One region of the Actinoallomurus sp. NPDC050550 genome, then DNA from elsewhere that is predicted to be linked to it. Evidence: riboswitches for the same ligand, from Rfam matches in the RefSeq annotation. Region 1 holds a riboswitch; the other holds the start of a gene.
The links. Region 1 has a riboswitch for cobalamin ahead of AB0I04_RS14570 (putative cobaltochelatase). Riboswitches for the same ligand answer to the same signal wherever they lie in the genome.
Positions count from the first base shown of each region.

Region 1 (8,440 bases):
TCACGAGGACGAGCAGCGGGCGGCGGGCGGGGTCGCGCAGGCGTTCGGCGCGCAGCACGTCGGCGGCGCGCAGCAGGCCTGCGGCGAGCGGGGTACGCCCGCCGGTCGGCAGGGTCTCGAGGCGGCGGGCCCCGGCCTCGACGGAGGAGGTGGGGGGCAGCGCGAGCTCGGCGGACGTGCCCCGGAAGGTGATCAGCCCGACCTTGTCACGGCGCTGGTAGGCGTCGAGGAGGAGGCTGAGCACGGCGCCCTTCACCGCGCGCATCCGCTGCCGGGCGGCCATCGAGCCGCTCGCGTCGACGACGAACAGCACCAGGTTGCCCTCCCGGCCCTCCCGGATGCGTTCGCGCAGGTCGCCGGAGCGGATCACCAGCCCAGGGCCGGTGCGGCCGCGGGCGCGCTGGTGCGGGGCGGCGGCGAGGAGCGTCGCGGTCAGGTGCAGCGAATGCGCGCCCGGACGCGCGCCGGTCGTGCGGCCGTACGGCGTGCGGGCGCGCGAGCGTCGGCCCGGCGCGCCGTCCCCGAGGCCTGGCACGGTGAACACCCGCGTCCGGTAGACGGCGTCGGCGGGCGCGGGTTCCGGGGAGTCCACCCGGGTGCGCTCGCCGTCGTCCTCGTCCGACGCGCCCTCGCCCGACAGCGCCTGCTCGATGTCGACCAGCGGCCCCTCCTGGGCGTCCCGCCCGTCGGAGTCGCCGGGCGCGTCCGGGCCGGAGCCGTCCGGGCTGGGACCGTCAGGCCCGTCGTCCGGGCCGGGGTCATCGGGGTCCTCGTCGTCGGGCTTGCGCCGGGCGTCCCAGTCGACCGTGACGTCCGGGTCGGGTTCGGTGTCCGGCTCGCTTCCCCCGCGTGGCTGGGGCACGTTCGGAGTGGAGGAGCCGGAGGCGTCGTCGGAGTCGTAGCCGCCGGTGTTCTCGAGGACGTCGTCGAGTTTGTCCTCGTCCAGTCCCGGCGCGTCGAAGGGGTCGCGGCGGCGCCGGTGCGGGAGGGCGAGCCGGGCGGCGACGCGGACGTCGGCGGCGGTGACGACAGTCCGGTCGTGCCAGGCGGCGAGGGCCATCGCGGCACGGGCCATCACGATGTCGGCGCGCAGCCCGTCCACCTCGAACGCGGCGCACACCGCCGTGATCTGGCGCAGCGCGCCGTCCGGCAGCACGATCTCGGAGAGCCTGGCACGGGCCTGGCCGATCCGCCAGGCCAGCTCGGCCTCGGCCCGTGCCCAGCCGAGCGTGAACGCCGCGGGATCGGCCTCGTAGGCCAGGCGCCGCCGGACGACCTCCGCCCGTTCCTCCGGGTCCCGGGTGGCCGCCACCTCCACCGTCAGGCCGAACCGGTCGAGCAGCTGCGGCCGCAGCTCGCCCTCTTCGGGGTTCATCGTGCCGACCAGCAGGAACCGGGAGGCGTGCCGGATGGAGACGCCCTCGCGCTCGACGTACGAGTGCCCCATCGCGGCGGCGTCGAGAAGGAGGTCGACGAGGTGGTCGTGGAGCAGGTTCACCTCGTCGACGTACAGGACGCCGCGGTGCGCCTCGGCCAGCAGGCCGGGCTGGTACGCCTGGACGCCCTCGGTCAGGGCGCGTTCGAGGTCGAGCGAGCCGGTGAGGCGGTCCTCGGCGGCGCCGATCGGCAGCTCCACGAGCCGCGCCGGCCGGACCAGCGTGCCGTCGTCGTCGACGTGCGGCCCGTCGGGGCACTGTGGATCCGGCGCCTGCGGGTCGCAGGAGAACCGGCAGTCCGTCACGACCGTGACGTCGGGCAGCAGCGCGGCGAGGCCGCGCACGATGGTGGACTTGGCGGTGCCCTTCTCGCCACGGACCAGCACGCCGCCGACGGCCGGGGAGACCGCGTTGATCAGGAGGGCGAGCTTGAGGTCCTCCAGCCCGGTGATGGCGGAGAACGGATAGGTGTTCACCCGGTGGTCGTCCTTTCCTCGGGTTAACGCGCCCGTAGGTGGTCTGGCATCGGCGGCCGGAGTCTCCTGGCTCCCGGCTCGCCGCCCGCCCTCGACCTTCCGGCTCACGCCGTGGCCATTCTTGAGGAAGAACTCCCCGGTCACAGTTGCGCGACAGCCCCGGATTCGCACCGGGTTCCTCCGCGTATCGCCGGAAGACAGCATGACATATCCGGTCTGGCGCGCGACACCGCAGGTCCGACGCAGAGGCGCCGCAGCTCCGACACGAGGACACTGCGGGTCCGGCGCAGGGGCACCGCGGGTCCGGCACGAGGACACTGCGGGTCCGGCGCAGGGGCACCGCGGGTCCGGCACAGGGACACTGCGGGTCCGGCGCAGGGCCTCGGGGCCGTGCCGGATCGACGTCGATCTGCTTGAATAGAACGCGTTCTAGTTTTAGGGAGGCGCGCGGATGAGGCTCGGCATCAACGTCGGCTACTGGCAGCGGGATCCGGAGGACGCCACCGAGACGGTGCTGGCCGCCGAACGGCTCGGCTACGAATACGTCTTCACCGCCGAGGCGTACGGCTCCGACGCCTTCACCACGCTCGCCTGGTACGGCGCCCGGACGTCGCGCATCAAACTGGGCACGGCGGTGGTCCAGATGTCCGCCCGCACCCCCGCCGCGACCGCCATGCACGCGCTGACGCTCGACGCGCTGTCCGGCGGACGGCTCACCCTCGGCATCGGCGCGTCCGGCCCCCAGGTCGTCGAGGGCTGGTACGGCGTGCCGTTCGCCCGGCCGCTGGAGCGTACGCGCGAGTACGTCCGGATCCTGCGGGACGTCTGGCGGCGCGAGGAGCCGGTGACCTCCGCCGGCCCCCACTATCCGCTGCCCCTGCCGGCGTCGGCGTACGGCCCCGGCCGCGTCACCGGGCTCGGCAAGCCGCTCAAGTCGATCGTCCATCCGGTACGCCCGCGGATCCCGGTCTACCTCGGCGCGGAGGGCCCGAAGAACATCGCCCTCGCCACTGAGATCGCGGACGGCTGGCTGCCCCTCTTCGTCGATCCGGCCCAGATCGAGGCGGTGTTCGGCGCGTCGTTGGCGGGCCGCCGGGAGGGGTTCGACATCGCCGCGACCGTGACGACGATCGTGACGGACGACCTGGCGACCGCACTGGAGTTCGCCAAGATCCCGCTGGCGTTCTACATCGGCGGGATGGGCGCCAAGGACCGCAACTTCCACCTCGACCTGATCGGGCGGCTGGGCTACGCCGAGGAGGCCGTACGCGTGCAGGAGCTGTTCCTGTCGGGCCGACGCGACGAGGCGATCAAGGCGGTGCCGGACGAGCTGGCCGACTCCATCTCCCTGCTCGGCCCGATCGGCCGCATCAAGGAACGCCTCCGCTTGTGGCAGGACTCCCCCGTGACCACACTCCTCATCGCCGGAGTGAAGGACGAATCGACCCTGAAGGCCATCCGCGACCTCGTCGAGTCCTGAGATTCGTGATCCACCGGACGCGCCCTAGTTCCAGGCGCGGGAGAGCATCCACGTGCCGGTCGCCTGGTCGTGGCGCAGTTCGTACACGCCGATCGCCCGGTCTGGGGTGGCCTCGACGCGCCAGAACTCCCGCTCGGCGCCTTCCGGGGCCTCAGGATGCCGTTCGTGCCACCAGTCGCGGGTGGTGACCCAGCGATCCAGGACGCGCAGCACCGTGTAGAGCCGGCCGCGCCAGACGAAGCGCGAGGGCCTGCCGTCGCTGAGCCAGACCTCGACCGGGTCGCCGTACACCCGGCTCATCGGCCGCCGCCCGGCGCGTCTCCACGCCCAGGGCACGCCCTGGCGAACCCTTCGCTCGCTCCGCCCACGCGGGCCGCCCACCTTCCGGATCGGTGACAGAGAGTGAGCCTGGGGGAAGGCAGGCGACAAGTTCGAACATACGTTCGGGAGTGGGTTTTGTAAAGTGCCGACCCGCAGGCGGCCTCCGCGGCTCAGCGGCCGAGGGAATGCGCGATCGCCTCGGCGGCGCGCGCGGGGTCGGCGGCGTCCGCCTGGCCGCCTCGGCCCCACAGGTACGACCAGGCGACGCGGGACGTCGGCATGGCGACCACCATCACGCTCCGCCCGCCGGCCGGCTCGACCACGCGCAGCATGGGCTCCTCGGCCCCGACCAGCACGCCGCGCAGACCGCGGGCCTCGACCTCGCGGGCGAGCGCCTCCAGGTGGCGGCGCCGCGGCCCGGACGGGGAATCCGCAGTGGCGGCCATGGGTTGCCACCCCTCTCGCGCTTGGACGATACGGCAGGAAGGGGTACGCCCTAGGGCGTTGAACAGGTAGGGTGCCATCCGGTGGCAAAAGGTGCCCAGATGGCAACGGTGAGTGACCTTCCCTGTCAGGATGTCCTCCCCCACTTTGACGTGCAAGTATTTTCGGACAAATAGATCAGACGGATTCGGCATCACCCGTGCACAGTTCAACGGCCCTTCCGCGGTCCGGCCGAGGGTTTCGGCCTAACCCACCGCGGCCCACCACCGGTCCCCCCCTCTTCTCGCCATTCCCGCAGGACGCTCGCCATGGAGGTGCCCCATGACCGATGGCCGTAGTCCAACCGTTCGCCGTCGCCGGCTCGGAATGGAGCTGCGGAGGCTCCGCGAAGCCGCGGGTCTCATGATCGAAGACGTCGCGAAGCACCTGGAGTGCTCGATGTCACGCGTCAGCCGCATCGAGACCGGCAAGTCGGTGGCGCGCATCCGCGACGTACGGGACATGCTCGACCTCTACGGGCTGCCCGAGGGCTCCCAGCGCGACCAGCTCCTCGGGCTCGCCAAGGACGCCCAGCAGCGCGGCTGGTGGACCGAGTACGAAGCGGTGCTGTCCACGTCCGCGGGCCTGGACACCTACATCGGCCTGGAGGCCTCCGCCGCCTCCATTCGAACGTTCCAGACCCATCTTGTGCCCGGTCTCCTGCAGACCGAGGAGTACGCCCGCGCGCTGATCAAGGCCGGTCGGCCCGGCGAGACCCCCGAGAACGTCGACCGGCGCATCGCGCTGCGCACCCGCCGCCAGGCCATGCTGCAGGAGCCCGGCCGCCTGGAGCTGTGGACCGTGATCGACGAGGCGGTCCTGCGCCGGCCGATCGGCGGCATCACCGTGATGCGTTCTCAGCTGATGCGGCTGCTCGAGGCCGCCGAGCTGCCCGGCGTCACCATCCAGGTACTGCCGTTCGCGCGTGGCGCCCACCCGGGCGTCGACGGGGCCTTCACGATCATCGGCTTTCCCGACCCCACCGACCTGGACGTCGTCTACATCGACTGTCCCGCCGGGAACATCTTTCTCGAGAAGGAGAAGGACGTCCGCCGTCACACGACCTGGTTCGACCATCTGCGGGCCGCTGCGCTGCCACCCGACGAGTCAGCCGAGTTCATCGCGGCGGCGGCGGACGAGTTCAAGAATGCGTCCCCGTACCCGCGGGGGTGATTTAGCAGAGAGGAGAGCAGGGGATGAGTGGCCACCCCGATCTCACCGACGCCGGCTGGCGCAAGAGCAGCCGCAGTTCCAACAATGCCGACTGCGTCGAGGTCGCCGTGATCGACGGCTCCGACGACTGACACATACCTCATGCCCAGCCGACCGCGGGAGTTCGCTCCCGCGGTCCCTCTCGGGCTTGCCCCGGGTTAAGATCACCACATGCTGCCCTGGTCGGCCGAGCTCGCCGGACGCATCGACGAACACGACTTCGCCAGCGATCTGCTGCGCGACAACCCTCTCGGCGACCCGCACCGGCGGCCGCTGTGGGTGTACGTCCCGCCGGGGTACGACGACGAGCCGGACCGCCGCTACCCCGCGGTCTATGTGATCCAGGGCTACACCGGCTCGCTGCCGATGTGGCGCAACCGCCCGCCGTGGCGGCAGCCCTTCCCGGAGTTGGCCGACCAGGTCTTCGCGCGCGGCGAGGCGCCGCCGGTGATCGTGGTCTACGTCGACGCGTGGACGGCGGTCGGCGGCAGCCAGTTCCTCGACTCCCCCGGCACCGGGCGCTACCACTCGTACCTGTGCGAGGAGATCGTGCCGTGGGTCGACGCGCACTACCGGACGCTCGCCGACCGGGACCACCGCGGGATCAGCGGCAAGTCCAGCGGCGGCTACGGCGCGATGATCACGCCGATGCTGAGGCCGGACGTGTTCGGCGCGCTCGCCACGCACGCGGGCGACGCCCTGTTCGACGTCTGCTACCGCTCGGAGTTCCCCAAGACGGCCCGCATCCTGCGCGACGCGTACGACGGCTCGATCGAGAAGTTCCTCGCCGACTTCCGGGGCCGGCTCGCCGGCACCAAGGAGACCGACTTCCCGCTCATCGAGATCTACGGGTACTCCGCGGCGTACTCCGCCGATGAGGACGGCACGGTCCGTCTGCCGTTCGACGACACCGGCGCCGTCATCCCGGAGGTCTGGGAGCGCTGGCTGGCCAACGACCCGGTGCTGATGGCCCGGCGCCCGGAGTACGCCGAGGCGCTGCGCTCGCTGCGGGCCGTCTGGATCGACGCGGGCACCAAGGACGAGTACCACCTCGACTTCGGCGCCGTCGCCTTCCGCCGCGCGGTCGCGGCCGCCGGCGTGGCGGACGACGCGGTCCACTTCGAGCTGTTCGACGCGGGCCACGGCGCCATCGAGTACCGCTATCCCCTCGCCCTCGCCTGGCTCGCCGAACACCTCACCCCCTGACTGCGAAGGCGGCGGGCGCTCACGGCCGGGACTGGGCCCGGGCGCGGAACGCCGCGGTCTTGACCCGGTTCTGGCACGCGGTGGAGCAGAAGCGGCGCATGCCGTTGCGCGACGTGTCGACGTAGACCCGGTCGCAGTGCGGCGCCGTGCACACGCCGAGCCGGTCGTGCAGCTCGCCGCCGAGGACCACGGCCAGGCCGGTGGCGCACGGAGCCGCCCACTCGGCGGCGAGCCCGTCCCCCGCGCCGTGGAAGTGAATGTGCCAGGGCTCCCCGTCATGGCGGGTGAGCCGCGGCCTGGCCTGTGTCCCCTCGAGCAGCCGATTGACCTGTTCCGAGGCGGCGTCGAGGTCTCCGGCGGCGACCGCCTCGAAGACGACCCGTAGTTCCCGCGCGATGGCGGTCAGCTCGCCGACCTGCGACTCGGTGATCTCGGTGCGCCGGCTGACGGCACGTAGCACCTCGGTGGCGGCCTCCGCCCGGGCTGCGGCGTCCGGCAGCCGGTACGGCCGCCCGCGCCGCTCGCCCTCCGTGAGGGCGTTGACCAGGCCGACGGCGCTCGCCACCACCGCGTCCATGTGACTGTTGAAATTCACTTGACCAGTTACGCCTCTCGATCTAGCGTGTCACTGGTAAAAGCTTATACGTCAGTTACGGAGGGGCTCATGGCAACACTCACCCGCGACGTCGCCGACCGCTGGATCACCCGCTGGGACCGCCAGCAGGAGGGCTTCCTCCCCGACCGCGAGGAGCGGTTCACCGCCCTCATCGACGCGGTCGCCGCCGGCGCCGGCCGGCCCGACCCCCTCGTCCTGGACCTGGGCTGCGGACCGGGCTCCCTGTCGGCCCGGCTGCTCGACCGCCTCCCCCAGGCCCGGGTCATCGCCATCGACACCGACCCGCTGCTGCTGTCGCTGGGGCGCGCGCTGCACGCCGGGCGGGACAGCCTCACGTTCGCCGACCTCGACCTGCGCGCGCCCGGGTGGGCGGCCCGGCTACGCCTGGACCGGAAGGTGGACGCCGCGGTGAGCACCACCGCCCTCCACTGGATCTCCGAGGCGGAGCTGCGGGTGACGTACGGCGAGCTGGCCACCGTGATGCGCCCCGGCGGCCTGTTCCTCAACGGCGACAACTTCTCGGCCGAGGACGCCACCCCGGTCATCGCCCGGCTCGACCGCGCCCTGCAGGAGCTGGAGACCGAGCGGCGATTCGCCGGGGACCGGCCGGAGGGCTGGCGGCAGTGGTGGGACGCCGCCGCCGCGGACCCGGTGCTCGGCGGTCTCAAGGAGGCCCGCGACGCCTCCGCCGCCGGCCATCACGGCTCCGAGTCCGGTCTGCTGTCCACGCACGTCCGCGTCCTCCGGGAGACCGGCTTCGGCGAGGTCGGCCCGCTGTGGCAGCACGGCGACAACCGCATCCTGTGCGCCGTCCGGTGACCGGCGCCTGATCGGGCCGATCCCGCGCCTGGAGGCCGAAGACGCAGGCCGTGTCCCCGGTGGTCACTGCGAATGTAGTCGCAGCGACCGCCGGGGACCAGTACTGGTCACCCGCCGCCCCGGCAGGTGGCGCCAGTCGCCTTCCGCGTGATGTCAGGTGGTCGGGTTCAGGTGCAGGCCGAGACGATTGAAGATGTCGGTGGCCTCGGTCCAGTAAATGTTAGTGCTGCACGGCGCACCGTCCTGGGCGGAGACGATTCCGCGGGCTTCACGGGCGCTCGCCGACCAATCCGAGTTGACAGCGGTGAAGACAGTCCCACCGCTGTCTCCCTGGCAGACCGCGTACTTGCTGTTCGACGACGAGGTGTTCTGCCCCTTGACGCCTCTGGTG
Region 1 is NZ_JBFAJC010000008.1:259,176-267,615, reverse strand. Features, by position in the region: gene AB0I04_RS14570 (putative cobaltochelatase) at 1-1,912, opposite strand, end outside; cobalamin riboswitch at 1,972-2,093, opposite strand; gene AB0I04_RS14565 (LLM class F420-dependent oxidoreductase) at 2,364-3,392, shown strand; gene AB0I04_RS14560 (DUF6504 family protein) at 3,417-3,692, opposite strand; gene AB0I04_RS14555 (hypothetical protein) at 3,884-4,159, opposite strand; gene AB0I04_RS14550 (helix-turn-helix transcriptional regulator) at 4,479-5,369, shown strand; gene AB0I04_RS14545 (DUF397 domain-containing protein) at 5,393-5,500, shown strand; gene AB0I04_RS14540 (alpha/beta hydrolase-fold protein) at 5,580-6,614, shown strand; gene AB0I04_RS14535 (CGNR zinc finger domain-containing protein) at 6,634-7,209, opposite strand; gene AB0I04_RS14530 (class I SAM-dependent methyltransferase) at 7,279-8,049, shown strand; gene AB0I04_RS14525 (hypothetical protein) at 8,203-8,440, opposite strand, start outside.

Region 2 (8,440 bases), on a different contig from region 1:
GGTTCGGATCCGTGGGACTCAGCGCGGACGGCACGGGAAGCGTGACCTCGGCGCAGGGCCACGGTGGCGGTAACCGCCGCGGCTCCTTCGGGCGTACGGGCGCGAACCCCGGTGGCATGAACCCGAGCGGTATGGGCGAGCGCTCCGGCCGTACGGGCGCGGGCTCCGGGGGATTTGCTCCGGGAGCCGGCTTCGCGAACGGCCGTGCTCAGCGACCCGCGCAGGGGATGGGCGGGCGCGGGTTCGGCGAGCAGGAGGGGTGGAACAAGATGGTGACCCCCGCCATCGCCTCGCAGACCGGGTGGCTTTATCCGCTCGCGCTGGTAGCCCTGGTGGTGGGCCTGGCATGGCGTCGCCGTGAGCCCAGGACGGACGGGCTGCGCGCCGGATACCTCCTGTGGGGTCTGTGGTCTGTCTCTTTCTTCGTCGTCTTCAGCGCCGGGAGCGTCGGTGGCCACATGTACTACATGGGCGTCGTCGACGTGGCGCTGGCCGCACTGTCCGGCGCGGGTCTCGTGGCGATGTGGGAGGCGTTCCGAACGTCCGGGCGGCGTGCGGTCGCCCTGCCCCTGGCGCTGATCGGCACCGTGGCGTGGGCCGTCTACCTGACATGGAATTTCCCGACCGTCCGATCGTGGCTCGTACCTACCGTGATCGGGATTGGCGTGATCGCCCTCGTTCTGCTCGCCGCGTGGCGATGGGGCGGGCTCCGCCGTCGCCTCGTCCCGGCCACGCTGGTCACCGTTGTCGCCGCGACCCTCATCGCGCCGGGAGCGTGGGCGTCATCGGTGTTCACCTCCGCCCAGCACGGCGCGTCCGGCATGGGAGCCATCGGGCCCGCACAGCGCGGGGGCGGTATGACACCGCTGTGGCTCACCGGCGCGATGGGCGCGGCGAGGCGCGGGGGTGCCCGCGCGATGGGCGCGGCGAGAGACCGGGGCGCCCGTGGCATGCGGTTCGGGGATTCCTCCGGGAAGCTCACCGCCGACCAGTTGGCTCTGCTCACCTACGTGCGGGCACATCGAGGCGGCGCGAAGTACCTGTTCGCGACGGATGGTTGGTCGGCCGCCTCTCCCTACATCCTGGGCGCCGGGGCCTCCGTCCTGCCCATGGGCGGGTTCACCGGCCAGGTGCCGTTCCCGACCCTGGACCACTTCCGACAGCTCGTCGACCACGGAGACCTGCACTATGTGCTGCTCGGCGGCGGCGAGGGCCGACGAGGCGGTGGTGCCGCTCAGGTCGCGGCGATCACCTCCTGGGTGAGCACCGCGTGCACGGCCGTACCCGCCAGTGCGTACGCGGGCTCCGCATCCGAGGACCCGTCCGCTCCGGCGTTCTTCGGTGACGCCACGGCGGCGCAGCGGCTCTACCACTGCGGCTGAACCCGAAGGTCGCGGGACAAGCCGACTTGCGGGGCGCGGCGTCATGACAGGACATAAGGCGGCTGGTCGTCAACGGCGAACTCGACGGCCGTCCGGGCAGGGAAGGTTGCCGCGAGCGGTGTCGCTCGGTCGCGGATTCACCCGTGAGTATTGGTCGCCCATGTCGCATCGTGGCCGTTGTAGATCACCAGGTTTTCGTCGGCCTGGAGCACCAGCGTCGCGCCATCGTGGCCGAACGTGCCCGACGCCCAGACCGCCTCTTTGCCGGCGTAGACGACCAGATTGCCGTCGGCCTGGAACTCGGCGTACGCACCGGCCTGATGCGTCCCGGTGGACCAGATGATCGCGCCGCTCGTGCCGCGCAGCACGAGGTCGCCGCCCGTCTGCATCGTCAACGCGAGGCGGTTCGTGCGCAGGGTCTTACCCGGGTTGAGGCCGTATGGCGCATGCACTTCGAGTGCCCACGGATTCCCGCCCGACATCGGCTTCTCACCCGCCGGAACGCCCTTGCGGGCCGCTCTGCTCGAGGGACCGCCCTTGTGGGCCGCATCGGCGCGAGGTGAAGGCTTGCCGGGTGCCCTGGGCTCGGCGCTCTTGGTGGCCGCCGGTTTGTGCGTCGGTTGTGCGGAGGGTGTCGAGGTCGGGGTGGCCGACGGGGACGTGGAGGTGTACGCGCCCGGCGGAGGTTGCTGGCCGTTGCCGGACAGCACCCTGTCGGCCGCAGCCGAGGTGGGGTGTTTCCTGGCGTGGTGCGAGCCCGTGCCGATCAGCAGGATCGGGACCGCGAGCAGGACGGCCCCGCCGATCGCGACCGCGGCCAGCACGGGTTTCTTCGGCCGGTCCGGCGGCATCTCCTCGGCGTTCACCGCACCGATCTGCGGTGCGACCGCCACCGCGGCGTCCGTGTCCGGGGCGGGGTCCTCCTGCTCCTTCGCCGCCGACGGTGTGTCCTTCGGCCGCTCTTGGGTCTCGCCGGCCTTCTTCTCCTCGGTGGCGGACCGGTCGCCCTCATGGGCCGGCTCGGCGCCGCCGGCCGGCGCCAGGTCTCCGGCCTCTTCGATGTCCGCCTTGGGCAGTTCCACCGGCCGGCGGATACCGAGCGACTCCGCGCGTTCGCCGGGTCCTGACTGCGAAGACAAGATCGCTCTCCTTAGGTCTGAATCAGATCGCGGGCGGCGCCGGGTCCAGCGGCGCGCCGGCCAGGTGCTGCGGGACGTCCCTCCCGCTCAGGGCACATGCCGACGCAGGTATCGGCGGCAGGCCGACTCCTCGGTAAGGCATACGAATCCCACCGCATTCGGGTTCACCACCGGACGGCTCCGTTTTCGGGCGAATACGACCGATCTCGCCCGAGTACGCCCGGCGACTCGGGGGCGACGGGGATTGATACGCTCGCGGCTGGCATGAACTGATGCGAGGTGCCCCCACGAGGGGAGAATCGGGAAGCCGGTGAAATTCCGGCACGGGCCCGCCGCGGTAACCGGGGAGCCGCCGTCCACGCGCGCACGCGCAGCCACTGGCCGCCAGGCCGGGAAGGCGGATGGTCAGGCATCGATCCGGAAGTCCGAAGACCGGCCTCGCTCCATCGGCCACCGCCAAGGTGGCCTGACGCAGCGGGAGCCTGCCCATGAACGCCGACATCTACGACGTGGTCCACCGTCGCCGTGACGTGCGCGCCCAGTTCACCGGCGCGCCGATACCAGAAGACGTCCTCCACCGGATCCTGACGGCTGCGCACGCCGCGCCCAGTGTCGGGCTCTCCCAGCCCTGGGACTTCATCATCGTGGCGGACCCGGCCGTCCGGCGCGCCTTCTACGACCACGTCCAGCACGAACGCACCACGTTCGCCGCCACCCTCACCACGGCCGCCGCCGACCGTTTCGCCCGGATAAAGATCGACGGTGTACTGGAGAGCAGCCTGTCGATCGTGGTCACCTACGATCCCGACCGGGGCAGCCCCGCGGTCTTGGGCCGACACGCCATCGCCGACGCGGGACTGTACTCGGTCTGCCTGGCCATCCAGAACCTGTGGCTGGCCGCCACCGCCGAGAACCTGGGCGTCGGCTGGGTGTCCTTCTACCGCGAACGGCACCTGCGTCAGTTGCTCGGTATCCCGACCGGGATCCGGCCCGTCGCCTGGCTGTGTGTAGGGCCGGTCACCCATCTGGAAGCCGTGCCGGATCTCGAACGGCACGGCTGGCGCCACCGCCGCCCCTTGGAGGCCGCGATCCATCACAACCGCTGGTGAGCCCCGCAGGGCGTCATCGTCGGTCACCGCGGGTTCGTAACGCCCCACGCGCACGGTTTACGAAGGGCATGCAGCCGGATCGACGGCAGGCCACTGAATCCGGATCGCGGGGTCGCGCTCAGCCCGTTTCGGCCTCGGTCCGTGGTGCTCGAGTCAGGGTGAGAGCACTACCTGCCACGCCGATAACGATGATCGCGATGGCCACGCTGATCCCGCCCTCATGGTCCCAGTAGACGTCCTTGAGCTCGATCAGCAGAGCGGCCTCGTCGACGACAAGAGCGAGCCCGATGCCGAAGGCCAGGCCCATCCACATGCGCCAGCGAGGGGAGCGCTCGACGAGCCCGCATGCTCCCACAGCGATCAGCGCCAAGATGCCCCAGATGTAATGGTGGATGTGCACGCCACCGACCCGGACATTGCCCAGCCCGGCGACGTGGACGTGGATCGCCCAAGTCAACAGGCGCAGCCCGGCGAACGTCGCGGTGAATCCCCACCAGGCCAGCACCAACCCACGCCGGGTCGGATGAACCTCCCGCAACCGGCGTGGGCCACGCTGTTCCAAGCGGCGGGCCTTGTGGTCTCGCGGCACCTGTTCGGTCACTCGGCGAGCGTACTTCGGCGCATCGACTCTTCGCGGTCACGGCGGCCGGCTGTACCCGGTAAGACGTAGGGCCGGGAAGCTCTCAGTCCTAAGGTGCTGGTATGACCTCCGAATCCGGCGGCATCATCCTTGAGATCGATGGCATGAGGCTGATCGGGGACCAGACTGTAAAGCATCGATCGGCGCGGATTCGGGGAGGCATAGGGTGCGAGACCATCCGGGGCGATGGCTTGTCATCCTGGTCGCGGCCGTCGCCGCGGTGTACTGGGTGCTGACACACGGCGAAGATAATTCCGGCGGCGTGCGACCGACCGGGTCCGGCAGGTCGGGCGTCGCATCGACACCGAGTGGCAAGGCGCCTGGCCGATCGGATTCGACGTCGGCTTCGAACGACCCCGCGCGCTTTGCCGCACAGGTCATCAAGCACGCACGCGAGGCCAGGATCAGCCCGAAACTGCTGATGGCGATCCTGTACAACGAATCGGACAAGCCACACGACCCTGGCTTCGAACGCGCCTGGCAGAAGATCAAGCCAGATGCCGCGTTCGGCATCGCCGACATGCACAAGCCCGCGTTCAATGAGACCAAACACGGCCGCAGCTTCGCCGACCGCCGCTGGGAAGAACTCCCTGACGACCCCGACCTCGCGATCACTGCTGCGGCCTGGTATCTGCATGATCTGGCTACCGACCTGCCTGCCAAATGGTCCGGGCCGTACACCCGAAATGAGTTGCTGGCCCTCGGCTACAACGCCGGGCCCGGCGCTATGAGAGCATTCGCCCGAGGCGCCAAGCCTGGTGACATCGCCCAGTCCTATCTGGAACGCCTACGTGGGAACTGGGCAACGGCCGGACAGGCCCTCCGCCGTTAGCAGTGAGCATTTTGAACAGTGTCCGGCGATGTTCAGCCGGTACGCACTATCTGCGTCATGCCTTCGTCCTGGATCGGTTGAGGTGCGGGCCGTCGGGCCGCGTCGCTGATGCGGATGAGGATGGCGATGAAGATCCAGTTCGACAACAGCGCCGATCCGCCTTGCGCCAGGAAGGGCGTTGTGACGCCGGCGGTCAGTGGGATGAGCCCGGTGACGCTGGCGACGATCAGGAAGACCTGAAGGGCGAAGATGAAGGAGATCCCGCCGGTGAACAGTTTCAGGAACGGGTCGCGAATGAGGAGCGCGGCCTTCATGCCGCGCTCCACGATCAGCGCGAAGACCAGCAGGATCACCATCAGTCCGGCGAGTCCCAGTTCCTCGCCGAAGGAGGTGAAGATGTAGTCGGCGTAGCTGACCGGGGTGAGGTACGGCTGGCCCTGCCCGAGCCCGGTGCCCAGCACACCGCCTTGCGCCAGGGAGAACATCGCTCGCATGGGCTGGCCGCTGTCGGCGTAGTGGCCGCCCAGGGCGGCGCACTTGCTCACGAAGTCGGCCGTGTCCGACGTCGCGTGGATGAGGGAGGCCTGGGTCTGCTGGTTGATGACCTTGCCGCCGATGGCGCAGCCGCCGTCGAAGTACGCTTTCGGGTTCGACCATACGGTGAACCGCTGGTTGACGTGGCCGAGGAAGGGTAGCTGGGTCGCCGCGAAGGCACCCGCGGAGAACAGCCCGAGGCCGATCAGCACCCACGAGACCCGCGCGGTCGCGATGTAGAGCATCGCGATGAACAGTCCGAAGAACAGGACGCCCTGGCCGAGGTCCTTCTCCAGTACGAGGACCGCCACGCTGATCAACCAGATCACCAGGATCGGCCCCAGATCCCGGCCGCGCGGCAGCGCGAGAGGGCCGATCCGTCTGCCGACCAGGGACATCGCGTCGCGTTTGGAAACCAGGTAGCCGGCGAAGAAGACGATCAGGGCGATCTTGGCGAACTCCCCGGGCTGGATCGAGAACCCGCCGAGCCGTAGCCAGACCTTCGCGCCGCCCGCACCACTGATGGAGGACGGCAGTAGCCCGGGCAGGATGAGGAAGAACAGGCCGACCGCGCCGATGGTGTACCGGTAGCGCTGCAGCACCCGGAGGTCACGCAGCACCAGCAGCACCACCGCGAAGAACACGATGCTGATGGCGGTCCACATGAGCTGGTTCGCCGCCGAGGCGTTGATCGGGTAGCACTGCTGGCCTGCTGCCTTCGCCGCGACACAGTTCTTGCTGTGCTGTAGGTCGAGCCGGTAGATCATGGCCAGCCCGAGCCCGTTCAGGAACACCGCGAACGGGAGAAGGAGCGGGTCGGCGTACGGAGCGAACCTGACCACGATCACATAAGCGACCCCGACAAGGACAGCGAGCCCGCCACCGTATCCGAACATCCCAGCCGGCAGTTGCCCGTCCCGCGCCAGCCCGACCTGCGCGAACGCGGCCAGCGCGACCGTCACGGCGAATCCCAGCATCACGAGCTGGGCACCACGGCGAGGGCGACCCGCTACGTGAACTTCAGGCTCGGCATCCACTAGCACTTCCTCATCTTCCTGGCGACACGCCGGCGGAGCGCCGGTAAGCATGGCGGCCTTCATCGCCGGCCAGAAGACCGGTCACGATGTGCCGCACGCCATCACCTGCCAGGCCTTGGGCGTCTCGCAGCCGTGGTTTTCTCCAAGTGCGGTCCAGCAACGGCCCTACGCGGCGGCACAAGCCGCATGACAACGGACGCCCGCACCTCGGGGGAAGCTCAGGAGATCATGACCCCGACCCGTCACCGCACCCGAGGGATAATTGCCGCACGAACTGCCGCCTTACCGCTGGATGGCGCGTCGGCGACATAACTTAGCCGGGCCAGTGTTAACCCCAGGGAAGAGCTGGGTTAGCGAACGGTGACCAAACATCCGCGGATCGGCAGCTCGCGAGCCTGCGTGTACGCCTTCGATGGCCATGAGCTGCCGTATCGAGTGGGCCACCACTTTCTTATCCTGACAAGGTGAGCGACATATCTTAGATCGGCAACAGACGTATAAGCCTCCGCTAACCGGGCACTAATTGCCGCTCCCCGAAACTGCCGTTTCATCGACCGCCCTGATGGTGCGGTCTCCGAAGAGATGGAGGACTCGTATGGCATTCGCGAAGAAAGCCGCCCTTGTCGTTACGGTCGGAGCGGGCGCGGCACTGGCGTTCGGCGCGCCGGCGATGGCCGCCGCGAAGCAGAGCGTCACTCTCAAGGCGAACAAGGCCACGGTGAAGGTGAGCAAGGAGATCACTCTGCACGGGAAGTTCTCCCCCGAGCGGAAGAAGGTCACCTACGTCGCCGTACTGAAGACCAGGGACGCCAAGGGACACTGGGTCCCTGCCAAGGGAGTCGTCCCCCGCAGGCTCAGCAAGGCCGGCACGTTCACGTTCGATGTCAAGGCCGCCAAGCACCGTGGGGCGGAGACCTTCGAGGTCGTCATCGACAGGGTCAAAGGCGCGAAGGTCACCGTCGTCGCCACGTCCAAACCGGTGACGGTCAAGGTCGTCAAGTAGACCCCTTATCGTGCGATCGGGGCTACGACCCCGATCGCACGATCACCATTGTGAGGTCACACGATGCGGCCGTTCGATCCTGAGAGGCCGGGGAATTACACCATGACGTCCGGCCGATGGTGGTGAGCGCGCCGTCGTTCAGTTCTTGCGGCACATGCCGGCGAGCAGCCATCCCGAAGGTTCCGTCAAGGCCCGGTCGGGCCGCCAGTGCGTGGGCAGAACCAGCCCGGGCTCGATGAGGTCGAGATCGCCGAGCAGGCCCGCGATCTGCTCGCGGTCGCGCAACGCCACCGGCACACCGGCACTCTCGGCCAGCCCGTTCAAGAAGGCCAGATCCTCTGGGCCCTGCCCTTCAGAGGTGAAGTGGCAGATCGCCAGATGACTCCCAGGAGACATGACGTCGCTGAACGCGGACACGATCCCGGCAGGATCCTCTTCATCGAAGACGTAGTGCAGGACCGCGACCATCAACACTCCCACCGGCCGGCTGAAATCGATCAGCCCCGTCACCTCCCGGCAGGACAGGATCTCCTCCGGACGCCGGATGTCGGCCTGAACAGCGGTCGCGGTGCGGGAGCTGGACAACAGCGCCTGAAAGTGGGTGACCGGGACCGGATCCTTGTCGACATAGACGACCGTGGCCTCTGGCTCCGCCCCGTGCACCACTTCATGGACGTTGCCGCGTCCCGGCAGCCCACAGCCCAGGTCGAGAAACTGCCGGATCCCGACCGAGAGCATGTGACGTACGGCCCGCCGCATGAACT
Region 2 is NZ_JBFAJC010000046.1:63,717-72,156, reverse strand. Features, by position in the region: gene AB0I04_RS41560 (glycosyltransferase family 39 protein) at 1-1,382, shown strand, start outside; gene AB0I04_RS41555 (hypothetical protein) at 1,520-2,521, opposite strand; cobalamin riboswitch at 2,782-2,977, shown strand; gene bluB (5,6-dimethylbenzimidazole synthase) at 3,010-3,630, shown strand; gene AB0I04_RS41545 (hypothetical protein) at 3,749-4,231, opposite strand; gene AB0I04_RS41540 (transglycosylase SLT domain-containing protein) at 4,437-5,102, shown strand; gene AB0I04_RS41535 (FtsW/RodA/SpoVE family cell cycle protein) at 5,135-6,613, opposite strand; gene AB0I04_RS41530 (hypothetical protein) at 6,723-6,863, shown strand; gene AB0I04_RS41525 (hypothetical protein) at 7,269-7,676, shown strand; gene AB0I04_RS41520 (SAM-dependent methyltransferase) at 7,815-8,440, opposite strand, start outside.
Region 2: linked by a shared signal. The riboswitch ahead of bluB (5,6-dimethylbenzimidazole synthase) and the one ahead of AB0I04_RS14570 (putative cobaltochelatase) in region 1 are both predicted to bind cobalamin.